One region of the Streptomyces sp. NPDC088147 genome, then DNA from elsewhere that is predicted to be linked to it. Evidence: riboswitches for the same ligand, from Rfam matches in the RefSeq annotation. Region 1 holds a riboswitch; each other region holds the start of a gene.

What was found. A riboswitch is a leader RNA that binds a small molecule or an ion and turns the genes downstream of it on or off. The one in region 1 is predicted to bind cyclic di-AMP.
Positions count from the first base shown of each region.
Region 2: linked by a shared signal. The riboswitch ahead of ACIOGX_RS18565 (transglycosylase family protein) and the one ahead of ACIOGX_RS33285 (C40 family peptidase) in region 1 are both predicted to bind cyclic di-AMP.
Region 3: linked by a shared signal. The riboswitch ahead of ACIOGX_RS17610 (M23 family metallopeptidase) and the one ahead of ACIOGX_RS33285 (C40 family peptidase) in region 1 are both predicted to bind cyclic di-AMP.

Region 1 covers NZ_JBIUSY010000011.1:76,273-86,680, reverse strand. The annotation lists gene ACIOGX_RS33300 (class I SAM-dependent methyltransferase) at 1-413, opposite strand, end outside; gene ACIOGX_RS33295 (hypothetical protein) at 693-2,063, shown strand; gene ACIOGX_RS33290 (ATP-dependent Clp protease proteolytic subunit) at 2,383-3,030, shown strand; cyclic di-AMP (ydaO/yuaA leader) riboswitch at 3,348-3,544, shown strand; gene ACIOGX_RS33285 (C40 family peptidase) at 3,548-4,021, shown strand; gene ACIOGX_RS33280 (ATP-binding protein) at 4,133-4,573, opposite strand; gene ACIOGX_RS33275 (helix-turn-helix transcriptional regulator) at 4,830-5,684, shown strand; gene ACIOGX_RS33270 (DUF397 domain-containing protein) at 5,693-5,899, shown strand; gene ACIOGX_RS33265 (8-amino-7-oxononanoate synthase) at 5,919-7,070, opposite strand; partial or broken gene bioB (biotin synthase BioB) at 7,213-8,248, shown strand; gene ACIOGX_RS33255 (adenosylmethionine--8-amino-7-oxononanoate transaminase) at 8,378-9,667, shown strand; gene bioD (dethiobiotin synthase) at 9,671-10,387, shown strand.
Region 2 covers NZ_JBIUSY010000005.1:106,747-117,154, reverse strand. The annotation lists gene ACIOGX_RS18610 (hypothetical protein) at 1-435, shown strand, start outside; gene ACIOGX_RS18605 (SurA N-terminal domain-containing protein) at 599-1,258, shown strand; gene ACIOGX_RS18600 (nucleoside triphosphate pyrophosphohydrolase) at 1,307-2,320, shown strand; gene ACIOGX_RS18595 (DUF6879 family protein) at 2,532-3,284, shown strand; gene ACIOGX_RS18590 (helix-turn-helix domain-containing protein) at 3,281-4,123, shown strand; gene ACIOGX_RS18585 (hypothetical protein) at 4,243-4,389, shown strand; gene ACIOGX_RS18580 (protein-L-isoaspartate(D-aspartate) O-methyltransferase) at 4,488-5,561, shown strand; gene ACIOGX_RS18575 (cytochrome P450) at 5,689-6,954, shown strand; gene ACIOGX_RS18570 (transglycosylase family protein) at 7,168-8,106, shown strand; cyclic di-AMP (ydaO/yuaA leader) riboswitch at 8,371-8,547, shown strand; gene ACIOGX_RS18565 (transglycosylase family protein) at 8,557-9,264, shown strand; gene eno (phosphopyruvate hydratase) at 9,689-10,408, shown strand, end outside.
Region 3 covers NZ_JBIUSY010000004.1:573,135-583,542, forward strand. The annotation lists gene ACIOGX_RS17605 (GntR family transcriptional regulator) at 1-324, opposite strand, end outside; gene ACIOGX_RS17610 (M23 family metallopeptidase) at 519-1,295, opposite strand; cyclic di-AMP (ydaO/yuaA leader) riboswitch at 1,309-1,477, opposite strand; gene ACIOGX_RS17615 (pitrilysin family protein) at 1,666-3,048, opposite strand; gene ACIOGX_RS17620 (pitrilysin family protein) at 3,066-4,427, opposite strand; gene ACIOGX_RS17625 (DNA topoisomerase IV subunit A) at 4,636-7,086, shown strand; gene ACIOGX_RS17630 (GTP-binding protein) at 7,099-8,376, opposite strand; gene ACIOGX_RS17635 (glycoside hydrolase family 13 protein) at 8,618-10,222, opposite strand; gene ACIOGX_RS17640 (carbohydrate ABC transporter permease) at 10,261-10,408, opposite strand, start outside.

The sequences.
Region 1 (10,408 bases):
GTGACGAACCTGCCGCCCGGCCGCAGCGCGTCAGCCGCGGTCCGGCACAGACCCACGAGTTCCTCGTACGTGGTGGCGTACGGGAGGACGTACACGCCGAGGACGAGGTCGAAGCCGCCCTCCAGTCCATCCGGCAGGTCACCGTCGGCATAGCGGACGCCCAGGGGCTCCGCGGCCTCCTGCGCGCGGGCGTGGTCGATCATGCCGCCGGACTCGTCGAGCCCCACGACCAGCGCGGCGCCGCTCCGTGCCAGCGCCCGGCTGTAGACGCCGCTGCCGCAGCCGAGGTCCAGGACCTTGAGCCGCGAGAGGTCGCCCAGCAGCCCGAACACACTGGGGAATTCGAGGTCGCGGCGGAACGGCAGCCGCGAGAAGTCGTCGTAGATCTCGGCCAGTTCATCGAATTGCGTCATCGAAGGCTCTCTTTCCGTGTGGGTCGCGGGCACAGCGGTGGCTGCCATCGGGCCTCCTCGGGGAGGGTGCGGAGAGGAATCGGGCCATACTCGTCCCAGGCACCGGGATCGGGATGAAACGCCGCGAGACCGGGAATATCTCCAACAGTTACCCATCGGCCCGCCCCCAAGCGCGGTCCGCCGTGATCGATGCGTGCACGCGTTGAACGCTTGTGCCATCGCGCATGCGACGGAATCGAACGAGGCGCACCGGGCACGTCCTGAGGAGACCAGGGGGCCGTGGCCCGCCATCAGCCCAACCGACACCTTGCCCGGCTGCTCAACGAGGCCCGCTGGAATCCGGCGGAACTGGCCCGGAGCGTCAACGATCTGGGCGCGGCTCAGGGCCTGCGCCTGCGCTACGACCGCACCTCGGTCGCCCACTGGCTGACCGGATCCCGCCCCCGGCCTCCCATACCCGACCTGGTCGCCTCGGCGTTCAGCCGCCGCTGCGGACGGCTCGTCACGACGCTGGAGACCGGCCTCGCGCAGGGCCCGCAGGCGACCGAGGATCCGCTCCTGGCCGACCAGGACATGCCGGGCACCGCCCTGGACCGGCTGGCCGCCCTGACGCACGCCGACACCGACCCCGCGCGCCGGGCCGTCCTCACCGGCTCCGCCTATGACCTGGGGGCCACCAGCGCGACCTTCTGGAGCCCCGAGCGGCCCGCCGTCCCGCCGCCGGCACGCGTCACGGGCCCCCGGGCCACCCCGGCCGACGTCCAGCGCCTGCGCTGGATGGTCCATGTCTTCGCGGATCTGATGGAACGTCACGGCGGAGCCCACGCGCGCACCGCCCTGACCGCCTACCTGACCGACGACACAAGCCGTCTCCTGGCCGCTCCCGCCCGCCCCTCCCTGCGCCGGGAGTTGTTGAGCGGTGCGGGGCAACTCACCCATCTGCTGGCCCGTATGAGCATGGACGCGGCCCATCCGAGCCTGGCCCAGCGTTACTTCACCGCGGCCCTGGGGCTCGCCCGCGAAGCCGACGACCGCGGCCTCTTCGCGACCACCCTGCGCGCCATGAGCACCCAGGCCCTGTACCTCGGGTTCGAGGAGCACGCCGGAGATCTCGCCGACGCGGCCGTCGACACCGCCGGCCGGCGCGCCGACCCGGCCCTCCGGGCCTTCGTCCTGAGTCAGCGCGCACTCACCCACGCCCGCGCGCAGCGCCGCCGCGAGGCCGTCAGAGATCTCACGGCGGCGGAGACGCAGCACGACCGCGCGACCGGCCTGCCCGGACCGTTCACCCACTACCCCCGGCCCGGACTCGACTACCAGCACGGCAGGACGCTGATCGCCCTGGGGGACACCGCGGGAGCGACGCGGCTCTTCGCCGGCGCGGCCGAGGCCCGCGCCGAGGACCGCCACAGATCAAGTGCCCTCACCCGGGCGCGGCTCGCCGACACGCTCCTGACCCTGGGTCACCTTGAGGAGTCCTGTGTCCAGTGGCACGTCTTCCTCGACCACTACCCGAGTCTGCGGTCGGCCCCCGCCGACCAGGCGCTCAGGCGTCTGCGCGGATCTCTGAGCGGGTTCCGAAGACGGCCGTACGCCGCCGCCGTGCTCCACCGTGCCCGGGGTCTCACCGTCCCGCCGTCGCCCACCTGACCGGGGCGTATCCGAGCGGGGCCCATCCGAGCGGGGCGACCCCGACCGGGGCGTCCGCAACGGGCTGAAAGCAAAAGGATCGTCCATGCCCGAGGTGTAGCGCCACGCCACCACCGGCGAACCGCCGGAGCGGGCGAGGCGCGGAGAGTACACCCGCAGAATCGCTTCCTGTCTGCTCCATTCGACCGAACGCGCCCACGGCGAACGCCTCTTGCTCCGGATTCCCCGGCCTACCCCGCATCTCATTTTCTGTACGTCCTGTACATTTTTCACAGAGCCCGCGAGAACCGCGAGACGCGCGTACGAGGAGAGGCACGCCATGAACCGTCCGTCAGCCCGCTACGTCCTGCCCGAGTTCACCGAGCGGACGAGCAACGGGACCCGCACCCTCGACCCGTACTCGAAGCTCCTCGAAGGGCGGATCATCTTCCTCGGCACGCCGGTCGACGACACCGCGGCCAACGATGTGATCGCGCAGCTCATCCACCTCGAATACGCGGCGCCCGACCGGGACATCTCGCTCTACATCAACTCCCCGGGCGGGTCGATCAGCGCCATGTCCGCGATCTACGACACGATGCGGATCGTGACCTGCGACGTGGAGACCGTCTGCCTCGGGCAGGCGGTGTCGACCGCCGCCGTACTGCTGGCCGCGGGGGCACCGGGCAAGCGGCTGGCGCTGCCCGGCGCGCGGCTCCTCCTCCGGCAGCCCGCCATCGAGGAGCCGGTCCAGGGCCGGCCGTCCGACCTGGAGATCCACGCGCGGGAGATGCTCCGACTGCGGTCGCTGCTCACGTCCATGCTGGTGCGTCACACCGGGCAGAGCACCGAGCGGATCACCGAGGACATCGAGCGCGACACGATCCTCGACGCGCCGGCCGCCAAGGCGTACGGACTGCTCGATCACGTCATCCGGAACCGCGAGGCGTCCCTCGACACGCCGCGCGACCCCTTCGGCGGGCGGTGAACGCCCGCGCCGGCACGGCGAGTCGTTCCCGTATGGACGCCGCCCATACGGGAACGACTCGCACGTTCGGCGTATGAACCGTCCGGACGAGTACGGGGTCCCGAGTTGCGCGATGCGACCGGATCGTCCAGGCGCCCCGAACTCCCTTGCAGGTACGGCCCTCGTCGGGGCTCATGCCGTCGGCGTGACACACCCCTTCACCACCCCTTTGGGGCATCCGTGATGAACTTCACATATCGTCGTTTCGTCTCGGATATCCACCTGTTCCTGCGTCAAGATCCGTGGGACGACAAGCCCCCGCCACCGCGGCGGGGCGGTCCGGGCGGACGCCGAGTCCTGCCGCCGCACCGGATGCCTGGTCGACAGGAGTGGATCGGCAGGAGTGGAGGACCCAGGCAGAACGGGACGACGCCCGGTGTGGTCGTCCCTCGGGGTGAAGTCGTGAGAGCGGCCGGGCAACTTCGCCAGCCCGAACCCGACAGGTCATCCTTCACAGGCGGCTGACGAAGGGTTGCGCATGACCGCGCAGACGAATGTCCCGTCTCTGCTGTCCAGGACCGGTGCGGTTTCGGTCCTCACACTCGCCGCGCTCGGCGGCACGATGCTCGTGCCCGGCGCCACGTCCGAGGCCGAGGCCGCCACGCGCGCGGTCAACGCCCTCAAGATCGCCGCCTCGAAGAAGGGCTCTCCGTACCGGTGGGGAGCCACGGGGCCCCACCGCTTCGACTGCTCCGGGCTGACGCTCTACTCGTTCAAGAAGGCCGGCAAGAAGCTCCCCCGTACCGCCCAGCAGCAGTACAACTCGTCCCGCCATATCTCGCCCTCCCAACGACGCAAGGGGGACCTGGTGTTCTTCCACTGGGGCAACAGCGTCTACCACGTCGGCATCTACGCCGGCAGGGGAAGGATCTGGCACTCGCCCAAGACCGGGTCACTGGTGCGGCTGGAGCGGATCTGGTCCCGGAGCGTCCTGTACGGCCGGGTGAACTGACCCCGGCCGCCGGCACCGGCCCTCTCGCCATCACCGCCCCCGGACGCGTCGGAGGGGGCCGTCCCCGCTCCGGCGGGGACGGCCCGGGACCGGGGGCACCGGCCGACCGGCTCAGCTCACGTCGGCCGCCACCGGGACCGTCCATGGCAGGACGATCCAGACCGTCTTGCCCCCCTCCGCGGTCGGGGTGACGGAGAGCTGTCCCCCCTGCTCGGCGGTGAGCGAGCGGACGATCACCATGCCGCGGCCGTTGTCCTGCTGAACGGCCGCGGGCAGCCGTTGCGGCCAGCGCGGATGGCTGTCGGTGACTCCGACGCGCAGCTGCTCGTCACGTTCGAGGCTGACCTCCACGGTGAACGTGGGTGACTGCCCGAAGGTGTGCTGTACCGCGTTGGTGGCCAGTTCCGAGACGATCAGCCGGACCGTCTCGGCCATGTCCTCCCGCACCGGCAGCCCCCACTCGGCCAGCAGGTCCACGACGTATCTTCGCGCCGCGGTGACCGAGGCGGGATCGCTCGGCAGGGTGATGGATGCTTCCTGGTGGTCTGCCATGGCGACGCCGTCCCTTTCCCGCCGGGCCTGGCTCCGGCACAGAGCGAATGACTGCGCGGACGGCCTCGGACCGTGCTTCGCGCCAGCCTCCCACTGATCGTGCCGTTCCCAGGGCCGATCCACCGAGATCTGCATATATCTGTCGCTCAAAGCGGTGAACTCTGCAACGCGAGACCGTATTTGGGCGCCGGAAAGATATCTTCTCCGCCGCGGCGCCCGAGGGCGCGACGAACACAGGGCGGGGAGGCAATCATTCATGCGGCATATTCCAGCGGTGCGCCGGCGCAGGCTCGGCGAGGAATTGCGCAAGCTGCGGCAGAGCGCGGGACTGACGAGCGGTGAGACCGCGCGGCTGCTCGGCTGGCACCAGTCGAAGGTCAGCCGGCTCGAGACGGGCGTCAGCGGGGTGAAGGACGAGGATCTGGCCGGACTGCTCGACGCGTTCGGCGTCACCGACGCACAACAACGGCTGCTGCTGGGCGCCTTGGCGGGGACCACCAGCAGCGGACAGGGGTGGTGGATGGCGTACGGCGGCGTGATCCCGCCACAGTACCGGGACTTCATCAGCCTGGAGTCCCAGGCCCGCACCGCGCGCACACTGGAGACCTCCGTGGTCCCCGGCCTGCTCCAGACCCCCGCGTACGCCCGTGCCGTGACCCGTGCCGCGCTCGGCGGACTGCCCGCCACGACGGTCGACTCCCTGGTCGAGGTGCGGCTCGCCCGCCAGGAGGTGCTGCGCGCCGGCATACCCCTGGAGCTGCACGCCGTGCTGGACGAGGCCGTTCTGCGCCGCGAGGTGGGCGGGCCCGGTGTGATGCGGGAGCAGTTGCGGCGGCTCTCGGAGCTGGCCCGTCTTCCGCATGTCTGCCTTCAGGTGCTGCCGTTCACGGCCGGCGGCTATGTAGGACTGACCGGCCCTTTCGTTATCTTCTCATTCCCGCACATTACTGATCTGGATTTGGTCGTTCTCGACCATTTGACGAATAGCCTCTATCTGGAGCGGAAAGAAGACCTTGAGGCGTACTGCGCGGCGTTCGGCACCATGCAGGCGCATGCCCTCTCGACAGAGGATTCATTGGATCTCATCGCCGGGATCGGTGACGGCGCCTAGGGAGCATCATGACCCCCCACCTGACATGTCCATCCGCATGGCATCGCAGCAGCTACAGCACCGGCGCGAACAACTGTGTGGAGTGCGCCCCCATCGCCGTGGGCGGACTGGCCGTACGTGACTCCAAGGAAGTGACCCGACCCCATCTGTTCTTCTCGGCGGACGCGTGGACTTCCTTCGTCTCCGCGCTGCGCGACGAGGCGCCCGCGCACTGACCGCCCGGGGCCGGTCGGCTCAGCTCGCGTCCCCCGGCGCGAGCGCGACGATCGTGTCCACCGCCGTGCCGATCTGCTGATCCGTCAGATCGGCACGCGCGGTGAGCCGGATCCTGGAGATGCCGTCCGGCACCGAGGGCGGACGGAAGCACCCCACGGCCAGCCCCGCCGCACGGCACTCCGCGGCCCAGCGCACCGCCGCTTCGGGCGACGGCGCCCGTACGGAGACCACGGCGGCGTCCGGTCGTACGGCCGTCAGACCCGCCCCGGTCAGCAGCCGGTGCAGCGTACGGGCCACCTCGCGCGCCCGCTCCGGCCGGGCGGGCTCCCGGCGCAGCAGCCGCAGACTCTCCAGCGCGCCGCCCACGGCCGCCGGCGCCAGTCCGGTGTCGAAGATGAACGTACGGGCGGCGTTGACCAGATGGCCGATGACCCGTGCCGGGCCGAGTACCGCGCCGCCCTGGCTGCCCAGGGACTTGGAGAGCGTGACGGTGGCCACCACTCCGTTGGCACCGGCGATGCCCGCCGCGTACGGCGTGCCCCGGCCTCCCGCGCCGAGCACCCCCAGTCCGTGCGCGTCATCGACGAGCAGGGCCGCGCCACGGGTACGGCAGACCTCGGCCAGTTCACCGAGCGGCGCCGCGTCGCCGTCCACGGAGAACACCGCGTCGCTCACCATGAGCGCCCGCCGCCCGGCGTGCGCGTCGAGTGTCTTGCGTACGGCCTCGGGTTCGGCGTGCGGGACGACCACGGTCTCGGCGCGCGAGAGCCGGCAGCCGTCCACGATCGAGGCGTGATTGCCCGCGTCGGACAGCAGCAGCGCGTCGCGGGCCGTGAGCGCGGTGAGGGCGGCCAGATTGGCCGCGTATCCGGAGGAGAGGACGAGCGCGGCCTCGAAGCCGCAGAACGCGGCCAGTTCACTTTCCAGTTCGGCGTGCAGTTCGGTGCTGCCCGTGACCAGCCGGGAGCCGGTGGCGCCCGCGCCCCAGCGGCGCGCGGCCTCCGCCGCCGCGCCGGTCACGGCAGGGTGGCGGGTGAGCCCCAGGTAGTCGTTGCTCGCCAGGTCCAGCAGTCCGGATTCGGCGGGGCGCGGCCGGAGCGTACGGACCAGACCCGACTGTTCACGGCGGCGCGCCTCGTCGTCGGTCCAGTCGAAGGGGTCGCGCTCCATGGTCCGGTCCTTTTGTAGGCAACGCACAGACCTTAGCCGGGCCGCCACGGGGGCAGGGTGTGGTCATACACACACGTCGATCCGATGGCCTTGTGGGATTCCTCCTTTTCCCGGACGTCCTCCGTGGGCAAGGATCAGCACCATGGACCTGCTGAACACGCTGGTGGAGAAGGGTCTGCGGCGCGAGCCGCCGACCCGCGAAGAAGCGCTCGCCGTACTGGCGACCTCCGACGACGAACTGCTCGATGTGGTGGCCGCGGCCGGGAAGGTGCGCCGTCAGTGGTTCGGGCGGCGGGTGAAGCTCAATTATCTGGTCAATCTGAAGTCCGGGCTGTGCCCCGAGGACTGCTCGTACTGTTCGCAGCGGCTCGGCTCCAAGGCCGAGATCCTCAAGTACACCTGGCTGAAGCCCGACGAGGCGTCGAAGGCGGCGGCGGCCGGAGTGGCGGGCGGGGCGAAGCGGGTCTGTCTGGTCGCGAGCGGCCGGGGTCCGACGGACCGGGATGTCGACCGGGTCTCGCAGACCATCGAGGCGATCAAGGAGCAGAACGAGGACGTCGAGATCTGTGCCTGTCTCGGGCTGCTCTCGGACGGCCAGGCGGAGCGGCTGCGGGCCGCGGGCGCCGACGCGTACAACCACAACCTCAATACGTCCGAGGGCACCTACGGCGACATCACCACCACCCACACCTACGCGGACCGGGTGGACACGGTGCAGCGGGCGCAGACCGCCGGGCTGTCCGCGTGTTCGGGGCTGATCGCCGGCATGGGCGAGAGTGACGCGGATCTGGTCGATGTCGTCTTCTCGTTGCGCGCGCTGGACCCCGACTCGGTGCCGGTCAACTTCCTGATCCCGTTCGAGGGGACACCGCTCGCCAAGGAGTGGAACCTCACCCCGCAGCGCTGTCTGCGCATTCTGGCCATGACGCGGTTCGTCTGCCCCGATGTGGAGGTCAGGCTCGCGGGCGGGCGCGAGGTGCATCTGCGCTCGATGCAGCCCCTCGCGCTCCACCTGGTCAACTCGATCTTCCTCGGGGACTATCTGACCAGCGAGGGCCAGGAGGGCAAGGCGGACCTGGAGATGATCGCGGACGCGGGTTTCGAGGTGGAGGGCGCGGACACGACCACGCTGCCCGAGCACCGTCGCGACGGATGCGGCCCGTGTGGCGGAGACGCGTCCCGGACGTCCGCCGAAACCACTCCGGCCGAACAGGCCGAACAGGCCGACCCGGTCACGGACACCGGGGCGCCCCGTACGGACCTGGTGGCGGTACGCCGTCGCGGCGCCGGTACCGACTTGGCGCCCAATGCCTGAGACCGCCCCTGGTGAGCTGCTGGCCCTGGACCGGGCCCATGTCTGGCATCCGTACGGCCCCATGCCCGGCCGTGCCGAACCGCTGGTCGTGGAGTCCGCGTCCGGGGTCCGGCTGCGGCTCGCCGAACCCGCCCACGGACAGCGCGAGTTGGTCGACGGCATGTCGTCCTGGTGGTCGGCGATCCATGGCTACAACCACCCCGTGCTCAACGCGGCGGCACACGGCCAGCTGGACCGTATGAGCCATGTGATGTTCGGCGGGCTCACCCACGAGCCCGCCGTGCGGCTCGCGGCGCTGCTCGTCGACATCACCCCGGAGCCGCTGCGCCATGTGTTCCTCGCCGACTCGGGCTCGGTGTCGGTCGAGGTCGCGGTGAAGATGTGTCTCCAGTACTGGCGTTCGGTGGGCCGCCCGGCGAAGCGGCGGCTGCTGACCTGGCGGGGCGGCTACCACGGGGACACCTGGCAGCCGATGTCCGTGTGCGACCCCGACGGCGGGATGCATGACCTCTGGTCGGGGGTGCTGCCCCGGCAGATCTTCGCGGACGCGCCGCCCACGGAGTACGAGGAGACGTACGCCGACGGCCTGCGCGCGCTCATCGCCCGCCACGCGGACGAACTGGCCGCGGTCATCGTCGAGCCGGTGGTCCAGGGCGCGGGCGGGATGCGCTTCCACTCCCCCGCGTATCTGCGGGTGCTGCGGGAGGCCTGCGACGCGCACGATGTGCTGCTGATCCTCGACGAGATCGCGACGGGGTTCGGCCGTACGGGGACGCTCTTCGCCGCCGAGCAGGGGGGCGTCTCGCCGGATGTGATGTGTGTCGGCAAGGCGTTGACCGGCGGGTATCTCACGATGGCGGCGACGCTGTGCACCTCACGGGTGGCCGAGGGCATCTCGCGCGGCGAGGTCCCGGTACTGGCGCACGGGCCGACGTTCATGGGCAATCCCCTGGCCGCCTCGGTCGCCCGCGCCTCGATCGAGCTGCTGCTCGACCAGGACTGGGCGCGGGAGGTCAAGCGGATCGAGGCGGGCCTGCGCGAGGGGCTCGCGCCGGCCGCGTCCCTTCCCGGTGTACGGGAGGTACGGGTGCTGGGCGCCATCGGCGTCGTCCAGCTGGACCACGCGGTGGACATGGAGGCCGCGACACGGGCGGCGGTACGGGAGGGCGTATGGCTGCGGCCGTTCCGCGACCTCGTGTACACCATGCCGCCGTATGTCACGGATGACCGGGATGTCGAAACAATCTGCCGCGCGGTGACGGCGGCGGCGAGAGAGGGCTGAAGCATGCCGGTGGTGATCGTGACGGGAACCGGGACGGAGATCGGCAAGACCGTCGTCACGGCGGCGGTGGCCGCCGTCGCGCTGGCGCGCGGGCGTACGGTCGCGGTGCTCAAGCCCGCGCAGACCGGTCTCGGCCCCGACGCGCCGGGTGATGTGGCGGAGGTCGCGCGGCTGGCGGGCCCGGTCACCGCCGTCGAACTGGCGCGCTACCCCGAGCCGTTGGCCCCCGCGACCGCGGCGCGGCGGGCCGGGGCGCCGCCGGTGGGGCCGGACGAGATCGCCGTCGCGGCCGAGAAGCTGGCGACCGAGCACGATCTGGTGCTGGTCGAGGGCGCGGGCGGACTGCTCGTACGGTTCGACGAGAGCGGCGCGACGCTCGCGGACGCGGCCCGGCTGCTGGGGGCGCGGGTGCTGGTGGTGGCCCCCGCCGGGCTCGGCACGCTGAACATGACCGCGCTGACGGCGGAGGCGCTGCGCGCGAGATCGCTGACGCTGGACGGGGTCGTGATCGGCCGCTGGCCCGCCGTGCCCGATCTCGCGGCGCGCTGCAATCTCGCGGATCTGCCGGACGCGGCGGGCGCGCCGCTGCTGGGCGCGGTCCCGGAGGGCGCGGGCGGGCTGGCTCCGGAGGAGTTCCGGGAGCGCGCGGTGTCCTGGCTGGCGCCGCGTCTGGACGGACGGTGGGACGCGGGGACGTTCGCGCGGGAGGCGTCCGCCTGAGGCGGCCGGGGCGGCTGAGGT
Region 2 (10,408 bases), on a different contig from region 1:
GCGCATCTCCCGGAGACCTTCACCCGGCTCCTTGAGGCCCGGAGTGTCGAGGAGACGGTCGGCCACGGCCTCGCGGGACACCTGGAAGAGCAGTCGATGCTGTTCCAGGTGGCCCCGCACGCCGTGCCCGTGATCCTGGCGGCGCTCGCCGAGGACCTGCCGTCGTTCGTCAGAGGCCACCTCCTGACCACGCTCTGGCAGCTCGTGACCGGTGAGTCGCATCGCAGCGAGAGCGAGGCCGGCGAGCCTGAGCTGGAGGAGGAGTGCTGCGAGGCGGCGCGCGAGGGTATCTGGCTTCTCTACCGCGAGGCCGTCTCGGGTGACACGGAGACCGCGCTGGACATTCTGGAGTTCGTGGACCCCGATCCGGACCGGTTCGAGGCGTTCCGGTCGGCGGTGGCCGCGAGGGCGGGAAAGCGTCTGCCACGGCACTGAGCCGTGTGCCGGGACCCGGGCCCACCCGCCCGCCCGGCACACACGCATCCCGATCCGCCCGCGAATCGTTGGTCGAACCAGTGGCCCAGACCACGTCCACTGCCTACCATCGATCACTGCAAGGCCTTGTGCATCGCCGCACAATCACGCCGGGAGGCCCCCTTTGCACCGCCGTCGTCGCACCGCGCTCTCCGTCTCCGTCGCGCTCCTCGCCGCGGCCCCACTCCTCACCGCCTGCGGCAACGAAGCCCACCCCGGAGCGGCGGCCGTCGTCGGCGGGCAGCGGATCGAGGTGTCCGCGCTCCAGGCCCAGGTACAGGACGTACGGGACGCGCAGCGCGGCGTGCCGGAGTCCGAGGAGCTGATCAAGAACACCGGGCAGCTCAGCCAGGCCAAGCTGAACAGCATGATCTTCGACCGGGTGCTGGAGAAGGCCGCCGACAACACCGGCGTCACGGTCAGCCGCAAGGAGATCCAGACCACCCGGCAGCAGGCGGCCGCCCAGTCCGGCGGTGAGGAGCAGTTCGCCGCGATGCTGCTCCAGCAGGGCGCGCTCTCCGCCGGCCAGATCGAGTCGGCGATCCGCCGCGAGGTGCTGCTGACCAAGCTGGCCGTGGCGCTCGGCGCGAACACCACGACGCCGCAGGGCCAGCAGGCGGTCCTCACCGAGCTGACGAAGACGTCGGAGCAGCTCGGTATCGATGTCAATCCGCGGTATGGCAGCTGGGACAACAAGCAGGTCAGGCTGGGCGAGGCCAAGACGCCGTGGATCACGCAGCTCACCAGCGAGGCCCCCGAGCAGCAGCCGCCGGCGGGTACCTGACCGGACGGCGGGGAAGGGCGGCCGGATGGCCGGAGGTAGGTTCGAGAGGTGACAGACGAAGCTCCCGCCGCCCCCGCCGCCCCCGGCCGTATCGTCCTGCTGACCGCCAGCCACCGGGTCGCCCCCGGCCTGCTGTCCTGGCCCGCCTGGCAGCTGCTGCACGCCGCCGACGCGGTGCTGTGCGCCGACGCCGGCCATCCGCAGCTGCCCTACCTGCGTGAGGCGGGCATCACCGTCGAGCACGCCGCGCCCACCGCGCGGGAGCTGGTCGACGCGTGCGCGGGCGGCCGTACGGTCGTGGTCGTCCCCTCCAGCGAGGGCGACGGGACCGACGCGCGGCTGACCGACGGCCTGGCACGGCTGGCCGGTTCCGGCCAGGTCGCGATGCCGGACCTGGAACTGCTCCCCGGCTCGTACGACCTGCCGGGCGCCCGGCTGCTCGATCTCGTCCAGGTCATGGACCGGATCCGCGTCGAGTGCCCGTGGTCGTCGACCCGGACGCACCAGGGCCTGGCCAAGTACGCCATCGAGGAGGCGTACGAACTGGTCGAGGCGATCGAGGACGGCGACGCCGACGAGCTGCGCGAGGAGCTGGGGGACGTCCTGCTCCAGGTCGTCTTCCACGCCCGGATCGCGGAGGAGCGCTCCGCGGAGGAGGGTGAGGACGGCGAGGGGCCGTTCTCCATCGACGACGTCGCCGGCACGATCGTGGACAAGCTCATCCACCGCCACCCCCATGTCTTTGGCGACGAGACGGCCGAGACCCCCGAGGACGTCAAGACCCACTGGCTCCGGATGAAAGCGGTCGAGAAGCAGCGCGACTCGGTCACCGACGGCGTCCCCCTGGGCCAGCCCGGCCTCGCCCTCGCCGCGAAACTGGCGGGCCGCACCCGCACGGCCGGCCTCGACGTCCCGCTCCCGAAGGGCGAGGGCATCGGCTACGAACTACTGGCCCTCGCGGTAAGGGCGGAAGAGGCCGGCGCCGACCCGGAAGCGGCCCTGCGCGCGGCGGCCCGCGTATACAGGGACGCGATCCGCACGGCGGAGGGCCACGCGGTATGAGGCAGGGCCGAGGGCCACTCCGTACAGGGGGGTAGGGCCGAGGGCCACGCGGTCCAGCGGTAGGGCCGAAGGCCACGCCGTAATGGGAGGGAGCCCGGGGAGGGAGCCTCTTGCGCGTGATCACGCGAATCATCGCGAATCAAGCGGGACGGTGCGGCCATGCCCGTCTCATCCTGGTCGGGACTCGTCCGGCGGTGAGAGGGGAACGGAAATGGCACGACGGCTCCGGTGCATCGGTACCAACTCCGGCAACAGCGGCTGCCCGACCCTGTACGAGGACCTGGACAGCGGGGAGGTCCTCGTCCAGGGCGACGCGGTGACCGATCCCGACGACGTCGCCCAGCTTCGGAACGTCAGGGCCGGGGAAAGCTTCGTGATTGTTCCGCGCGTGCTGTTGGCGGACTTCGCACCGAAGGAGGCCGAGAGGGTTCCCGTGATGATCAGCTTCGAAGAGTTCGAGTCCATGTTCGAGACGTGCGAGCACAGCGCGTGGCGTCTGGAGTCCCGTAGCCGCTATGCCTCCGACGAAGAGACCGAGACATACCGGCGCTTCGCGTGCGGCGAGGACTCCGGCTGGGACCTGGACGACCCCTGGTGCGTGGTGCGCCGCGAACAGACGGCCCTGGGCAAGCGGTTCGAGCGGGTACGTGTCGTGGACAGCCCCCCGTCGGTCGGACAGCGCTACCTGCTCGACAACGCGCGCCGGAACAGCGCGGTGGGAGAGGACATCCGCAACCTGTGGCGCGCCGACGCGGCGCGTCTCCAACTGCCGGAGGACGACTTCTGGCTGTTCGACTCCCGAGTCATCGCCCGCCTGCACTTCGATGACGCGGATCAGCTCACCGGAGTCGAGCTGATCACCGATCCCGTGGAGATCTCACGTGCCTGCCAGGTACGGGACGCCGCCTGGCACCACGCCGTTCCCTACGGACAGTTCGCGGAACAGATGCCGTCGGGCGAGTGACTTCCGACTTCCAACAAGCACGCGTGGCCCTCGGTGTGCGGCTCCGTGAGCTGCGCACCGACCGGCGTCTCACGGGGCGGCAGCTGGCGGCACGACTGGGCTGGACGCAGTCCAAGGTCAGCAAGCTGGAGACCGGGCGGCAGACCGCGACGGCGGACGATCTGCTGGCATGGGCCGGGGGCACGGGCCACCCGCAGGTGGCAGAGGAGCTGATCACCAGACTGAGAAGTCTGGAGTCACGTTCCCGGGCGTGGCGCAGACAACTGGCCGCAGGACACAGACCGGTCCAGGACGCGCTCACTGTGCAGTACGAGCGCTCCAGGAGGATCCGCGGCTGGGAGAGCTCCATGGTTGCCGGGATGCTCCAGACCGCCGAGTACGCCCGCCACGTTTTCACCCGTTACGCGGACCTCCACCAGTCCGTGCGGGACACCGAGGAAGCCGTACGGGCGCGTGTGAGGCGACAGGAGATGCTGTACGAGCCGGGCAGGACGTTCCATATCGTCATGTGGGAGGCAGCGCTCCGGGCCCTGGTGTGCCCTCCCGCCGTGCTTGCCGCGCAACTCGACCGCCTCGCAGGTGTGTTGGGGCTGGACACCGTCTCCCTCGGCATCGTCCCCTTCGGTGCCTCGCTCGGTATTCCTCCGGCCAACGGGTTCTGGCTGTACGACGATCGATTGGTGATCACGGAGGACTGGCACGCCGAACTCTGGCTGGACGACGCGGACAGTGTCGGCGTCTACCGGAAGGTGTGGCAGACGCTCTCCGACTCCGCCGTCTACGGGGCCGACGCCCACCGCGTGATCGCTCGCGCCAGGCGGGCGCTCGACACCGCCTGAGAATCCTTCGGAAGATCACCGACTGGCCCGCGAAATCCGGCGAATCAGCCCCGACAGGACCGGACTTCCGGTCCTAGCGTCTCCTCATGGACAGTTCGCACCAACTGAGGAGCGCACTCATGGGTGATCCCAAGCACGGCGGCGGCACCGGATCGGGGCAGGGCGGCAGCCAGCAGGACGACAGCAGCTCCGGCGCCAAGCATGGAGGCGGCGGCTCCGGTGACGGCGATGTGAACCGCGACGACAGCCGGCCCACCGAGCGGTGAGCGAGCGACACGTGACGGAGGCCGGCCCGGAGGGGCTGGCCTCCCGGCTCATGGACATGAAGGTTCTTACGCCTGACTGGCTCCCGGCCTATCGGGCCGTGCCCAGAGAAGCGTTCGTTCCTGACCTGATCTGGCCGGGTGTGACCGACGGCACCGGAGGCGCGGAGGCCATCGACCGCCGCACGGACCCCGCAGCCTGGTTCCGGGCGGTGTACTCGGATGTATCCCTCACCACCCAGTGGGACGACGGGGCGCACACCGGGAGCCGCCGGGGGAAGAACCCGAGCTGTTCCAACTCCCAGCCCTCCATGGTGTTCTCCATGCTGGGGGCGCTGGAAGTGCGCCCGGAGTCCGCCGTCCTGGAGGTGGGAACCGGTACCGGCTGGAACGCGGGTCTGCTGTCCGAGCGGGTCGGTTCCCACAACGTGGTGACGGTGGAGTGCGACCCGCGAAGCGCGCTCACCGCCCACGCTCGGCTGGATGCCGCCGGATACAGCCCGGCGGCCATCGTCGGGGACGGCTCCCTGGGCTGGCCGCCACGTGCTCCGTATGACCGGGTGCTCATCACTGCCTCGCTCCGCGAGATCCCGGCGGAGATCATCGGACAGACCGAGCCCGGCGGGCTCATCGTCTGCCCGTACGCCACGGAGTACGGAGGGGAGGCCGTCGTCCGGCTCACCGTCCGGGAGGACGGCGGCGCCGGCGGTCCGTTCATCGGGCCGTCCGCGTTCATGCGCCTCCGTCGGCAGCGCACGTTCCGGACTGACACGCGGGAGTACCTGCGCGGGCCCTGGCCGGCCGGTGGACGCCGTACGGAGACGGGGCTCTCCCCGGAGGCCGTGGGCGACTGGCTCCCGATGTTCGCCATCGGACTCCAGACACGGGGGATGTTTCCCTGGGCTCAGCATTACGCGGACGGTTCCTACACCCTGTGGCTCCGCGACACGGCCGTGACGTCGTGGGCCACAGTCGACTATGAACCGGGCAGGGACACGTTCGAGGTCTACGAGGGCGGACCGCGTGATCTGTGGAGTGAGCTCACCGCCGCGTACGTCTGGTGGGACGACCAGGGTCGCCCGGGGTTCGAGCGCTTCGGACTGACCCTGGGACCGGACGGCACGCCGTGGGCCTGGCTCGACTCCCCGGAGCATCCGGTCCCCGCCGTCGGATAGCACAGACGCTCGGCCCCGACCCGCCCCGCCGGCCTCGCGCCCTACCGCGGAAGGCGGGCCGGTCCTCCGAGCGGCCGGGGGAACTGGGCGGCGCGGGCCGGGACAGAGGGGCGGTTACTGTCGGGGCATGCAGCACCAGTCCGCCCCCGTCCCCCCGGCCCCGCCCGCTCCCGAGCTGTTCACCTGGGAGTTCGCCACCGATCCGTACCCCGCCTACGCCTGGCTGCGCGAGCACGCGCCCGTGCACAGGACCACGCTGCCCAGTGGGGTCGAGGCATGGCTCGTGACGCGGTACGTGGATGCCCGGCAGGCCCTCGCCGACGCACGGCTCTCCAAGAACCCCACGCATCACGCCGAGCCGGCGCACGCCAAGGGGAAGACGGGCATTCCCGGCGAGCGCAAGGCGGAGCTGATGACACATCTGCTCAATATCGATCCGCCCGATCACACCCGGCTGCGACGGCTCGTGTCCAAGGCGTTCACGCCCCGCCGCGTGGCCGAATTCGCGCCGCGCGTGCAGGAGTTGACCGACCGGCTCATCGACGGCTTCGCCGCGAAGGGCGAGGCGGACCTCATCCATGACTTCGCGTTCCCGCTCCCCATCTACGCGATCTGCGATCTGCTCGGGGTGCCGCGCGAGGACCAGGACGACTTCCGCGACTGGGCGGGCATGATGATCCGGCACGCGGGCGGCCCGCGGGGCGGAGTCGGGCGCTCCGTCAAGAAGATGCGGGGCTATCTCGCCGACCTCATCCACCGCAAGAGGGCGGACCCCGGCGACGATCTGATCTCCGGCCTCATCCGGGCCGGCGACCACGGGGAACATCTCACCGAGAACGAGGCCGCGGCGATGGCCTTCATCATCCTCTTCGCCGGTTTCGAGACGACCGTGAACCTCATCGGCAACGGCATGTTCGCGCTGCTGCGCCACCCCGAGCAGCGCGCGCTGCTCCAGCGCTCGCTCGGAGCGGGGGAGACCGGTCTGCTCGCGACGGGGGTCGAGGAGCTGCTCCGGTACGACGGTCCCGTGGAGCTGGCGACCTGGCGCTTCGCGACCGAGCCGCTGACGCTCGGCGGGCAGCGGATCGCGACGGGCGATCCGGTGCTGGTCGTCCTGGCCGCCGCCGACCGTGACCCCGAGCGCTTCACGGATCCGGACACGCTCGACCTCTCCCGGCGTGACAATCAGCACCTGGGCTACGGACACGGCATCCACTACTGCCTCGGCGCGCCGCTCGCCCGGGTGGAGGGGCAGACGGCGCTCGCCACCCTGCTGACCCGGCTGCCCGATGTGCGGCTTGCGGGAGATCCTGCCGATTTGCGGTGGCGTGGAGGGCTCATCATGCGTGGATTGCGCACGCTTCCGGTGCAGTTCACGCCATTGTCCGACTGAAGGTTTACTGACGACCCGTCAAGACTGTGACTTTCACGTGATCTCCGCTGCATCGACTTGTGACAGCAGTTCGAGTACCGCTACGTTCTCGAAAACTCAGCCGCCACACGCAGTAGTCGAAACATCAGTCACACGGAAGGCAATCGCATGCGCTCCGGGAACGGCCGACACCGTCGACCTCGCCAGGCCCCCGCTCTGATCGTCGCGGCAGGGGTGACCGGCTCCGCGATCGCCATTCCGCTGCTCGGCGCCACGGGTGCCGGCGCGGCGGACGCCTCCACCTGGGACCGCGTCGCCGAGTGCGAGAGCGGCGGCATGTGGAGCGCCGACCTCAAGAACGGCTACTACGGCGGACTCCAGATCTCCCAGGAGACCTGGGACGACTTCGGCGGCGCGGAGTACGCGGCCAGCGCCGACCTCGCCAGCAGATCGCAGCAGATCGCGATAGCCGAGAAGATCCTCGACGCGCAGGGGCCGAAGGCGTGGGCCAGCTGCGCCGCGATCTCGGGGCTGACGGCGGGCAGCGCCGCGCCGGGCGTGGACCCCGGTACGACGCCCGAGGCGGAACGGGGGACGACACCCGAGTCGTCCGGGACCCCCAAGCCCTCCGAGACGTCAGGGAAGACCGAGACGTCCAAGCCGTCCAAGCCTTCCGGGTCCTCCGACGCGTCCGAGACGTCCGGGGCGTCAGGGAAGGCCGGGGACGCCGACGCGCCCTCGGACAGCTCCGCGTCCACCCCGGACGGGACCGCGCCCGACGACGCGACCCCCGCCCCCTCCGAGTCCTCCGGCGCCTCCGGCTCCGCCGATGACGCGGAGGCCGACGACGCCGCCAAGGGCAAGCACCGTGGCGACGCCGCCCCGGAGGATTCCGTACCGGGCAATTCGGGTGAAGAGCGTGAATCCGGCCGACATGCCTCGCGAGGTGACGGATCGGCACGTCACGCGGGCGGCGCGACGGACGGAACGGAAGGCGCGGACGCGGCGGAGGGCGAGTACACCGTCCGCGTGGGCGACTGCCTTTGGCTCATCGCCGACGAGCGCGAGGTGCCCGGCGGGTGGTCCGCGCTCTACGAGGCGAACAAGGACACCGTCGGCGCCGACCCCGACCTGATCCTTCCTGGCCAGACCCTTGATCTCGGCGTGAAGTAGAGGCAGTTAGAGACCCTATGTCCACTTCTGCGAAAGTGAGACAAGGGTCTCTTTGCCGCAACTGGGGTCTTTTGGCCCGCCGGTTGGGCCGCTTCCTCTCCCACCTGCGTAAATGAGATCGCTCCAGGGGGAGGTAAGGGCGATTTTTCCTTGATGTGCATCTTTGAACAACGGGCAGACCTGTGATTACGGTCTGAACCGCTCGCACCGCGGGCCCCGTCGACCGTCACGCCGAATCCTGCCGTCGGTCGGGGGGAGTAACCGACGCGTCAAGCGCCGTAGGCAGGAGCGGGGGACCCAAAGGTTCGCGCCGGGCTCCGGCCGTCGAGAGACGGCCGAGGACCGGCTTGGGGTGAAGCCTTGTGCGCCAGAGCACAAGGCCGGGCAACTCACTTGGCCCGAACCCGACAGCTGACCTCGTAGGCGTCGGTGAGGAGATGTTCCATGCTGCTGCGTTCCAGCAAGGCCAAGCACCGCCGCCCGTCGAAGGCCGTCCGCTACGCCACGCTCGCCGGCGTCACCGGTGCCGCCGTCGCCGCCCCGCTGATCGGTGCGACCTCGGCCACCGCCGCGACCGCCTCCGAGTGGGACAAGGTCGCGCAGTGCGAGTCCGGGGGCAACTGGTCCATCAACACCCAAAACGGCTTCTACGGCGGCCTCCAGTTCACGCCGTCCACCTGGGCCGCCTACGGCGGTACCGCGTACGCCCCCCGCGCCGACCAGGCCAGCAAGTCCCAGCAGATAGCCGTCGCCGAGAAGGTCCTCGCGGGCCAGGGCAAGGGCGCGTGGCCGAACTGCGGCGTGGGCCTGTCCAACGCCGCGTACGACGGCGGCTCGGCCACCGAGAACACCCAGCAGCAGTCGCAGCCGAAGCAGCGGAGCCAGCCGAAGCAGCAGTCGCAGCCGACGCAGCAGTCGCAGCGGGAGACCACGGAGAGCACGCGCGACGCGGCCCAGCCGGCCTCGCGCGGCGAGAGCCGTCCCGCCACGATCAAGAAGGGTGACGGCGAGTACAAGGTCGCGTCCGGCGACACCCTCTCCAAGATCGCCAAGGCCGAGGACGTCAAGGGTGGCTGGAAGAAGCTGTTCGACCTGAACAAGGACATCGTCAGCGACGCCGACGTGATCTACCCGGGCCAGCAGCTCCACCTGAGCTGACCTCCGGGCCCCGGGCCCCGGGCCCTCCGGACCCTCCGGGCCCCCGGGCCCCGGGCCCCGGACCTTCCGGGACCCGGGCCCCGGGCCCCGGACCTTCCGGGACCCGGACCCCGGGCCCCGGACCCCGGGCCCCGGACCTCCGAACCTCCGGACCCCGGGCCCCTGGCCCCACCCGAGACCACCCCGGCCGGGCGCGTAATCCCCCGTACGCGCCGGGCCGGGGTTTCCCGCTGAGGCCCGCCCGCGCGCGGACCGCGGCGGACGCGGCCCCGGCGATGGCGGCCCACGACTCCCGCGGTGCGGGATTCGGGCCTCATTTCGTCTTAGGTGGCGGGCACCGGCCGACCGATGACCCCGCGGCGGTTAGGCTCTTGCCGCAAGGCCAATGAGACCCTGCACTCCAAGCGTCACATCCCAGAAGGAGATGCTCGTGCCGTCCATCGACGTCGTCGTAGCCCGGGAAATCCTCGACTCCCGAGGCAACCCCACGGTCGAGGTCGAGGTCGGCCTCGACGACGGCAGCACGGGTCGTGCTGCTGTCCCCTCCGGTGCCTCCACCGGTGCGTTCGAGGCCCTTGAGCTCCGCGACGGTGACCAGAACCGCTACCAGGGCAAGGGTGTCGAGAAGGCCGTCCTCGCCGTCATCGAGCAGATCGGCCCGGAGCTGGTCGGGTACGACGCCACCGAGCAGCGCCTGATCGACCAGGCCATGTTCGACCTGGACGCCACCCCGGACAAGTCGTCGCTCGGCGCCAACGCCATCCTCGGCGTCTCCCTCGCCGTCGCGCACGCCGCCTCCGAGGCCTCGGACCTCCCGCTCTTCCGCTACCTCGGCGGCCCGAACGCGCACCTGCTGCCCGTTCCGATGATGAACATCCTGAACGGCGGCTCGCACGCCGACTCCAATGTCGACATCCAGGAATTCATGATCGCCCCGATCGGCGCGGAGTCCTTCTCCGAGGCCCTGCGCTGGGGTGCCGAGGTCTACCACACGCTCAAGAAGGTCCTGAAGCAGAAGGGCCTCTCCACCGGCCTCGGCGACGAGGGCGGCTTCGCGCCGAACCTGGAGTCCAACCGCGCCGCGCTCGACCTCATCCTCGAAGCGATCAAGGAGGCCGGTTACGTCCCCGGCCGCGACATCGCG
Region 3 (10,408 bases), on a different contig from region 1:
GACCAGGCCGCGCAGGACCTTGAGATGGGCTTCCGTACGGCGCTGGGCGGCGCGGGCGGCGCCCAGCGGCTCCAGCAGCAGCCGCACGTCGAGCAGGTCCGCCGCCTCCTGCTCCGTGGGTTCGGCCACACAGGCGCCGACATGGCGGCGGGTGGTCACGAAGCCCTCCGACTCCAGCGTGCGCAGGGCTTCGCGCACCGGGACGCGGGAGACGCCGTAGCGCCGTGCCAGCTGCTCCTCCGTGAGCCGACCGCCACGTTCGAATACGCCGGAGATGATGTCGTCGCGAATAGCCGTGCATACCGAGTGCGCGGGAATGCGCATGTCCGAACCTCCGCCTTAATCCGCGCGAAACGCTGCCGATCGACGCCTGTTCCGTGACTCTATTGCAATCATCGCGAATTTCCGATGGGTGCCCGGAATCCATGGATATCTTTTGGCCAGCGGACCGTGGCGGGCGCGGGAGGCGACGCCGAAGGCCCCGGCGCTGCGCCGGGGCCTTCGGGGGGGGATCGGGGTCAGACGTTCACGCCGTGCGCGCGCAGGTACGCGACGGGGTCGATGTCCGAGCCGTAGTCGGGGCCCGTCCTGGCCTCGAAGTGGAGGTGCGGCCCGGTGACGTTGCCGGTCGCGCCCGAGACGCCGATCGGCTGCCCCGGGGTGACGCTCTGGCCGACGGCGACGCCGATCGAGGAGAGATGGCCGTACTGGGTGTACGTGCCGTCGCTCATCCGCAGCACGATGTTGTTGCCGTACGAGCCGCCCCAGCCCGCCTCGACCACGGTGCCCGCTCCCACGGCCACGACGGAGGTGCCGGAGGCGGCGCGGAAGTCGACGCCCGAGTGGCTGCCGGAGGACCAGAGCGAGCCGCCCGCCCGGTACCCGGTGGTGACGTACGAGCCGGCGATGGGGAGCTGGAAGGCGTTGAGGCGCTCGCGCTCGGCGGCCCGCGCCGCGCGCTCCTTCTCCGCGCGGAGCTCCTGGGCGCGGGCCTCCGCCTCGCGCGCCGCCTCCGCCTTCGCCGCGGCCTTGGCCCTGACCTCGGCGGCGGCCCGGCGCTGCGCGTCGGCCTGGGCGTCGATGGTGCCGGCGAGGGAGTCGTTGATGACCAGGGCCTGGGTCAGACCGGTCGGCTGGGCGGCGGCCACGTCGGTGCCGGCGGCGAGCGCCGGGGATGTGGCGAGGGTGCTGATGACGCCGGTGGCGGCGAGGGTCGCGGCACCCGCGACGCTCGCGCTCCTGCGGCTCATACGGCTGCGGGCACGATGCTTCCCGGTGGCACGGGTGAACGCCATGGGGTGGCTGGTCCTTTCCTTCCTTCTCGCCTACCGGGTTAGCTGACGGGTTCGGAGCAGGAAGGTCTCCTACGGGCGCCCTTGCCGCGCGGAACGGCGGCGGCGCCCGATTCACCCCAGGGACTTCATGGGTCCCCGGCTCCCCAGGCTCGCGCCTGACGGGGACTCGGCGATGGCTGTCCGGTGCCGCGGACGCGGCGCAACTGGCGAACAGCCGGACCGACGTTAAGCGGGTGGTCTTTCAATCACCAAACAGACAGGCCCCTTTGTAGCGCACACCACAGGGCAGACAGCCACCCTCCCCCATAAAGAGGGACATAAAGGGAAACCCCGGCGGCCGAAGCCACCGGGGTTCCATGAAGAAGCCGGATCAGCCCGTGACGACCGTCACTTCGCCGATCCCGAGAGCCGTGACCGGCTCCTTGATCTGCGCGGCGTCGCCGACGAGCACGGTGACGAGCCGGTCCACCGGGAAGGCGTTGACGGCCGCGGCCGTCGCCTCGACGGTGCCGGTCTCGGCCAGCCGCGCGTACAGCTGCGCCTGGAAGTCGTCCGGCAGGAACTGCTCGACCTGGTCGGCCAGCGTGCTCGCGACGGAGGCCGCCGTCTCGTACTTCAGCGGGGCCACCCCCACCAGGTTCTGGACGGCCACATCGCGCTCGGCGTCGGTCAGCCCCTCGGCCGCGAGGGTCCGCAGCACCTTCCACAGGTCGTCCAGCGCCGGGCCGGTGGACGCGGTGTCCACGGAGCCGCTGATGGCGAGCATCGCCGCGCCGGTCGCACCGCCCGGCGCGTCGGGCGCCGAGGAGCGCAGCACCTGGCCGAAGGCGCGTACGCCGTAGGTGTAGCCCTTCTCCTCGCGCAGCACCCGGTCGAGCCGGGAGGTGAGCGTGCCGCCCAGGCAGTACGTGCCGAGGACCTGGGCGGGCCAGACCCGGTCGTGCCGGTCGGCGCCGATGCGGCCGATCAGCAGCTGGGTCTGGACGGCGCCGGGCCGGTCCACGATCACCACGCGGCCCGTGTCGTCGGCGGTCACGGGCGGCACGGGGCGGGGAGCGACGGTGTCGCCGGTCCAGGTGCCGAGGGTGTCGCCGAGGATCTTGTCGAGATCGACGCCGGTGAGATCACCGACGATCACGGCGGTGGCGGTGGCGGGTCGTACATGCGCCTCGTAGAAGGCGCGCACGCCCGCGGCGTCGATGCGCTCCACCGTCTCCTCGGTGCCCTGGCGCGGCCGTGACATGCGCGAGGAGGCCGGGAACAGCTCCTTGGCGAGCTGCTTCGCGGCGCGGCGGCCCGGGTTGGCGGTCTCGTGCGGGATCTCGTCGAGACGGTTGCGTACGAGCCGCTCGACCTCGCTGTCCGCGAAGGCGGGGGCCCGCAGTGCCTCGGCGAGCAGGCCGAGGGCCTTGGGCAGCCGGGAGACGGGGACCTCCAGGGAGATCCGGACGCCCGGGTGGTCGGCGTGCGCGTCGAGCGTGGCGCCGCAGCGCTCCAGCTCGGCGGCGAACTCCTCGGCGCTGTGCTTGTCGGTGCCCTCGGAGAAGGCCCGCGCCATGATGGTCGCGATGCCGTCGAGCCCCTCGGGCTCGGCGTCCAGCGGGGCGTCGAGATTGATCTCGACCGCCACCACCTGCTGCCCGGGACGGTCGCAGCGCAGTACGGTCAGGCCGTTGTCGAGAGCGCCGCGCCCGGGGGCGGGGAAGGCCCAGGGCCTGGCCTCGCCGGCTGTCGGGCGCGGGTGGAAGTCCATGGTCACGGCAGCGTCGGTCACTGGTCCGCCCCCTCGTGCTCGTCGGTCTCGTCTTCATCGGCGGAGGCGTCGTCGCCGTCGGCGGTGACCGGTTCGTAGACCAGCACCGCGCGGTTGTCGGGGCGCAGCCGCGCCGCGGCGACGGTCCGTACCTCTTCCGCGGTGACGTCCAGTACGCGGGTCACGGCGGTCAGCGCCAGCTGCGGGTCGCCGAAGAGGACGGCGTACCTGCACAGTTCGTCGGCGCGGCCGGCGACCGTACCGAGCCGGTCCAGCCACTCGCGCTCCAGCTGGGCCTGGGCGCGCTCCATCTCCTCGGCGGTGGGGCCCTCCGCGGCGAAGCGTGCCAGTTCCTCGTCGACCGCGGCCTCGATCTCCGGGACCTCGACACCGCCGGACGTCTTCACGTCCAGCCAGCCGAGGGAGGGTGCGCCCGCCAGGCGCAGCAGCCCGAAGCCCGCGGCGACCGCGGTCCGGTCGCGGCGCACCAGCCGGTTGTGGAGCCGGGAGGACTCGCCGCCGCCGAGGACGGTCAGCGCCAGGTCCGCGGCGTCGCACTCGCGGGTGCCGTCGTGCGGCAGCCGGTAGGCGGCCATCAGGGCGCGCGCCGGGACCTCCTCGTGGATCTCCTCGCGCAGCTGCTCGCCGATGGTGTCGGGGAGCGAGCCGTCGCGCGGCGGCTGCTTGCCGTCGTGGGAGGGGATCGAGCCGAAGTACTTCTCGATCCAGCCGAGCGTCTGCTCGGGGTCGATGTCGCCGACGACCGAGAGCACCGCGTTGTTCGGCGCGTAGTTCGTGCGGAAGAACGCGCGGGCGTCCTCCAGGGTCGCCGCGTCCAGGTCGGCCATCGAGCCGATCGGCGTGTGGTGGTACGGATGGCCCTCGGGGTACGCGAGGGCGGTCAGCCGCTCGAAGGCCGTACCGTAGGGCACGTTGTCGTACCGCTGGCGGCGCTCGTTCTTGACGACGTCCCGCTGGTTCTCCATGGACTCGTCGTCGAGCGCGGCGAGCAGCGAGCCCATCCGGTCGGCTTCCAGCCAGAGCGCCAGCTCCAGCTGGTGGGTGGGCATTGTCTCGAAATAGTTGGTGCGCTCGAAGCTGGTGGTGCCGTTCAGGGAGCCGCCGGCCCCCTGCACCAGCTCGAAGTGGCCGTTCCCCTTCACCTGCGCCGAGCCCTGGAACATCAGGTGCTCGAAGAGGTGGGCGAGTCCCGTACGGCCCTTGACCTCGTGCCGTGAGCCGACGTCGTACCAGAGGCACACCGCGGCGACCGGGGTCAGGTGGTCCTCGGAGAGCACCACGCGCAGGCCGTTGGCCAGGCGGTGCTCGGTCGCTGTCAGGCCGCCGGAACCGGCCTGCGCTGTGGCCGTGTGACCCATGGGCATGTACGTCCCTTCGATCGCGATATGGAGAAGTCCTGCCACTGTATGCAAGCGTGCTCGCACCTGGCGAAGTTCCCGGTGCCGCACACCCCCGGCGCGTGCTCAACGACGGGTCGAGGTCGGAGTTGTCAGTGGCGCGGTCCACAATGGTCCGCATCAGTCAGAGAAGTTGCCGTTCAGAACCTGTGAAGGAGCCGCAGCCGCGATGGCCCGCCGCAGCACGAAGACCCCGCCGCCGGAGGACTTCGAGGAGAAGATCCTCGACATCGACGTGGTCGATGAAATGCAGGGCTCCTTCCTCGAGTACGCCTACTCGGTGATCTACTCCCGGGCCCTGCCGGACGCCCGGGACGGTATGAAGCCGGTGCACCGCCGCATCGTGTACCAGATGAACGAGATGGGCCTGCGCCCCGACCGCGGCTATGTGAAGTGCGCGCGTGTCGTCGGCGAGGTGATGGGCAAGCTCCACCCGCACGGAGACGCGTCGATCTATGACGCCATGGTCCGCATGGCGCAGCCGTTCTCGATGCGGCTGCCGCTGGTGGACGGCCATGGCAACTTCGGTTCGCTCGGCAACGACGATCCGCCGGCCGCCATGCGTTACACCGAGTGCCGGATGGCCGACGCCACGTCACTGATGACGGAGTCGATCGACGAGGACACCGTCGATTTCGAGTCGAATTACGACGGCCAGGAGCGGGAACCGGTCACGCTTCCGGCCGCGTATCCGAACCTGCTGGTCAACGGCGCCTCCGGGATCGCGGTCGGGATGGCGACGAACATGCCGCCGCACAATCTCGGGGAGGTCGTGGCGGCCGCACGCCATCTGATCAAGCACCCCGCCGCCGATCTGGACACGCTGATGCGTTTCGTGCCCGGTCCCGATCTGCCCACCGGTGGCCGGATCGTCGGGCTGACCGGCATCAAGGACGCCTACGAGAAGGGCCGGGGCACGTTCAAGATCCGGTCCACGGCGACGGTGGAGGATGTCTCCGCGCGCCGCAAGGGCCTGGTCATCACGGAACTGCCGTTCACGGTCGGTCCGGAGAAGGTGATCGCGAAGATCAAGGATCTGGTCTCCGCCAAGAAGCTCCAGGGCATCGCGGACGTCAAGGACCTCACGGACCGCGCGCACGGACTGCGCCTGGTCATCGAGGTCAAGAACGGCTTCGTGCCCGAGGCGGTGCTGGAGCAGCTCTACAAGCTGACGCCGATGGAGGAGACCTTCGGGATCAACAATGTGGCGCTGGTCGACGGCCAGCCGCTGACACTGGGCCTGAAGGAGCTGCTGGAGGTCTATCTCGACCACCGCTTCACGGTGGTGCGGCGGCGCAGCGAGTTCCGGCGGACGAAGCGGCGTGACCGGCTTCACCTGGTCGAGGGACTGCTCGTCGCGCTCATCGACATCGACGAGGTCATCCGGCTCATCCGGTCGAGCGACAACTCCGCCCAGGCCAAGGAGCGGCTGATCGAGCGCTTCTCGCTCAGCGACATCCAGACGCAGTACATCCTGGACACGCCGCTGCGCCGCCTCACCCGGTTCGACCGGATCGAGCTGGAGAGCGAGCGCGACCGGCTCAACGGCGAGATCGACGAGCTGACCGGCATCCTGGAGTCGGACACCGAGCTGCGCAAGCTGGTCTCGTCCGAACTGGCCGCGGTGTCCAAGAAGTTCGGTACCCCGCGGCGCACGGTGCTGCTGGAGTCCGCGAGTTCGTCCGTCGCGTCGGTGCCGCTGGAGGTCGCGGACGACCCGTGCCGGGTGCTGCTCTCGTCCACCGGTCTGCTGGCCCGTACGGTCAACGGCGAGCCGCTGGAGGGCGGTGACGGCAAGCGCGTCAAGCACGATGTGATCGTCTCGGCCGTGCCGGCGACGGCGCGCGGTGACATCGGCGCGGTGACCTCCACCGGCCGGCTGCTGCGGATCGCGGTGATCGACCTGCCCCAGCTGCCGGACACGGCCTCGGCGCCGAATCTCTCGGGCGGGGCGCCCGTCTCGGAGTTCCTCGCGCTGGAGGGTGACGAGGAGCTGGTCTGTCTGACCACGCTGGACGAGTCGTCCCCGGGGCTCGCGCTGGGCACGCTCCAGGGCGTCGTCAAGCGGGTGGTGCCCGACTATCCGTCCAACAAGGGCGAGCTGGAGGTCATCAGCCTCAAGGAGGGTGACCGGATCGTCGGCGGCGCGGAGCTGCGGACGGGCGAGGAGGATCTCGTCTTCATCACCTCCGACGCCCAACTGCTGCGCTATCCGGCCTCGCAGGTACGGCCGCAGGGCCGGCCCGCGGGCGGTATGACGGGGATCAAGCTCACCGAGGGCGCCTCGGTGATCTCGTTCACCGCGGTGGATCCGGCGGCGGACGGCGTGGTCTTCACGATCACCGGGTCGCACGGCACGCTGGACGATTCGGTGCGTACGGCCAAGCTCACCCCGTTCGACCAGTACCCGCGCAAGGGCCGGGCGACGGGCGGGGTGCGCTGTCACCGGTTCCTGAAGGGCGAGGACATGCTGGTCCTGGCCTGGGCGGGCGCGAGTCCGGCGCGGGCGGCGACGAAGACCGGTGCTCCGGTGGAGCTGCCGGAGCCCGACCCGCGGCGGGACGGCTCGGGCACGCCGTTCACGAAGGCGGTCGAGACCCTGGCAGGCCCCGCGCACTGACGCCAGGCCCGCTCACGGCATGTACGGCTCCGGGTCCGGGTCCGGGCCTTCGGGTGCGGACCCGGGCTCGTCCCCCGGCCCGCATCCGTCCCCGTACTCGGGCTGGGCTCCGTGCTCGGGTTCGGCTCCGTATTCGGGTTCGGCTCCGTATTCGGGTTCGGCTCCGTGCTCGGGCTCGGTCAGGTCGGGTTCGGTCAGGTCGGGTACGTACCGCAGAACGCCCCACATGGCGCTCTCGTCGACGGCCGCCGCGTCCCGCGACGCCGTTGCCCGTGGTTCCCGCTCCTCGCAGGCGTCCAGCTCCTTGAGCAGGGCCTCCCGGTCGATCCCCGAGCCGATCAGCACCAGTTGGGTGAGGCGTTCCGCACCGCGGCCCCAGGGCGCCGGGTGGAAGCGCAGCGACCGGCCGACCGCGTGCAGGGCATAGCGGTTGGCCGGGTCGGCAGCGCCGAAGTCGACAAATCCCTTGATCCGGTAGAGCCCCGGGGGCCGGGAGTCCAGGAAGGCCATGAGCCGCCGCGGGTTCATCGGGGCCCCGGCGGTGAAGGACACGCTCTCGTAGGCCGCGTGGAGATGACCGTCGTGGGACGCGTGTCCGTCGTGGGCGGCGTGGTCGTCGTGCGTGTCCTCGTACAGGTCCGCGTACAGGTCCTCGAAGGAGAGCTGGCGGACCTTCTCCTCCTCGTCGGGACGGACCGCGGGGTCGAAGAGCAGCTCCGGGTCGATCCGGCCGTACGAGGCGGAGACCACCGGCGTCCCCGGGCCCAGTCCGTCCAGGAGGGCGCGGACGCGCCGGTGTTCCGCCTCCGCCACCCGGTCGGTCTTGTTGAGCACGACGAGATCGGCGATCGCGATATGCCGGTCGATCTCGGGATGGCGCGCCCGGGTGGCGTCGAACTCGGCGGCGTCGACGACCTGGACCAGCCCCCCGTACACGGCGTGCGGATGGTCGCCGGTGAGGATCATCCGGACGAGTTCCTGCGGTTCCGCCAGTCCGCTGGCCTCGATGACGACGATGTCGATCCGGGCGGACGGGCGGGTCAGCCGCTCCAGGTAGCCGTCGAGTTCGCTCGCGTCCACGGCGCAGCACAGACAGCCGTTGCCGAGCGAGACCGTCGAGCCGACCTGTCCGGCGACCGTCATCGTGTCGATCTCGATGGCGCCGAAGTCATTGACGACCACCGCGATCCTGTTGCCCGCGCGGCGGCGCAGCAGATGGTTGAGCAAGGTGGTCTTGCCCGACCCCAGAAAGCCGGTGAGAACGACCACCGGGATCCGCTTCCCGCTCACGCGCGCGCCTCCGTGCAGTGCCGGGTCCGGTGCCGTCCCGCTCAGTCGGCCGGCACCGGCTGGGGCGAGGGGCGGTCCCACGTACCGGGCCGCCGGGCGGACGAGCGTGGAGTCCGCCGCCCGCTCCAGGATATGGGCGCTCCGCCCGGTCGCGGCGGGCGGTACAACGGCCCCCGTCCTGAGCGGACGGGGGCCGTACGGCAGGGCCTGGCGGGTGCCCGGACGCGTGTGTCCCGGCGGCTCAGCTCCGCAGCCAGGCCGCCGTGTCCCGCGGCAGACGCCCGTCGTCCAACGGGCCGCTGGTGAGCAGGACACGTGTGTGGACGGGCAGTTCCGCCGGTTCCTCCGCGAGGTTGACGACACAGACCAGACCGTCGGTACGGGCGAAGGACAGCGCCCCCGGAGCGGCGTCCAGCCAGCTCATCGGCCCGTCCCCGAAGCCCGGTTCCGTACGGCGCAGCCGCAGGGCCTCGCGGTAGAGGGTGAGCATCGAGGCCGGATCGGCCGCCTGGAGATCCGCCGCGTACGAGGCCCACGCCGCCGGCTGCGGCAGCCATGGTTCGGTCTCCGAGCCGAATCCCGCGTACGGCTCGCCCGCCGCCCAGGGCAGCGGCACCCGGCAGCCGTCACGCCCCGGGTCCGTGCCGCCGGAGCGGAAGTGCATCGGATCCTGGATCCGGTCGCGCGGGATCTCCACCTCCGGCAGGCCCAGTTCCTCGCCCTGGTAGAGATAGACGGCGCCGGGGAGCGCCAGCGAGAGCAGCGCGGCGGCGCGCGCCCGGCGGGTCCCGAGGTCCGTGTCCGTCGGGGTGCCGAACGCCTTGGCCGCGAAGTCGAAGCCGCTGGACTCGCGTCCGTACCGGGTGACCGTGCGGGTCACGTCGTGGTTGCAGAGCACCCAGGTGGCCGGGGCGCCGACGGGCGCGTGTTCGGCGACCGTCTCGTCGATCGCGGTCCGCAGCAGGTCCGGGTCCCAGGGGCAGGCCAGGAAGTTGAAGTTGAACGCCGTGTGGAGTTCGTCCGGGCGCAGATAGCGCACGAAGCGCTCGGTGTCGGGCAGCCAGACCTCGCCGACGAAGATGGCGTCGTACTCGTCGGCGATGGCGCGCCAGGAGCGGTAGATGTCATGCAGTTCGTCGAGGTCGATATAGGGGTGCGGGTCGCGGCCCGCGGTGAAGTCCGGCAGCGCCGGGTCCTTGGCGAGCAGCGCGGCCGAGTCGATGCGTACGCCGGCGACGCCCCGCTCGAACCAGAAGCGCAGCACGTCCTCGTGTTCCCGGCGCACCGCGGGATGGGCCCAGTTGAGGTCGGGCTGCTCGGAGGCGAAGAGATGCAGGTACCACTCGCCGTCGTCCAGCCGGGTCCAGGGGGTGCCGCCGAACTCGGAGGTCCAGTCGTTCGGCGGGATCTCACCGTTCTCGCCGCGCCCGGGTCTGAAGTGGAACAGTTCGCGCTCGGGGCTGCCGGAGCCCGCGGCCAGCGCGGCCTTGAACCAGGCGTGCTGGTCGGAGACATGGTTGGGTACGACGTCGATGATCGTACGGATGCCCAGTTCACGTGCCTCGGCGATGAGTTTCTCGGCCTCGGCGAGGGTGCCGAAGGCGGGGTCGATGGAGCGGTAGTCCGCCACGTCGTAGCCGCCGTCGGCGAGGGGCGAGAGATACCAGGGGGTGAACCAGATGGCGTCCACGCCGAGTTGCACGAGGTACGGCAGCCTCGCCCGTACACCCGCGAGATCTCCGGTGCCGTCTCCGTCACCGTCGGCGAAGCTGCGTACGTAGATCTGATAGATGGCGGCGTCGCGCCACCAGTTCGTGTCGGCGGGCGCCAGAGGGCTGCCTTCCATACGACTTCCTTTCACGATGTTCGGCCCTGGGGTCCTGGTCAGCCCTTGGTGCTGCCGGAGCTGATGCCGGCGATGATGTGGCGCTGGAACACCAGGAACATCAGGACCATCGGGATACTGGCGATCACCATGGCGGCGATGAGTACCGACAGCGGGATGTTCTGCGACAGCTGGACCAGCGCGACG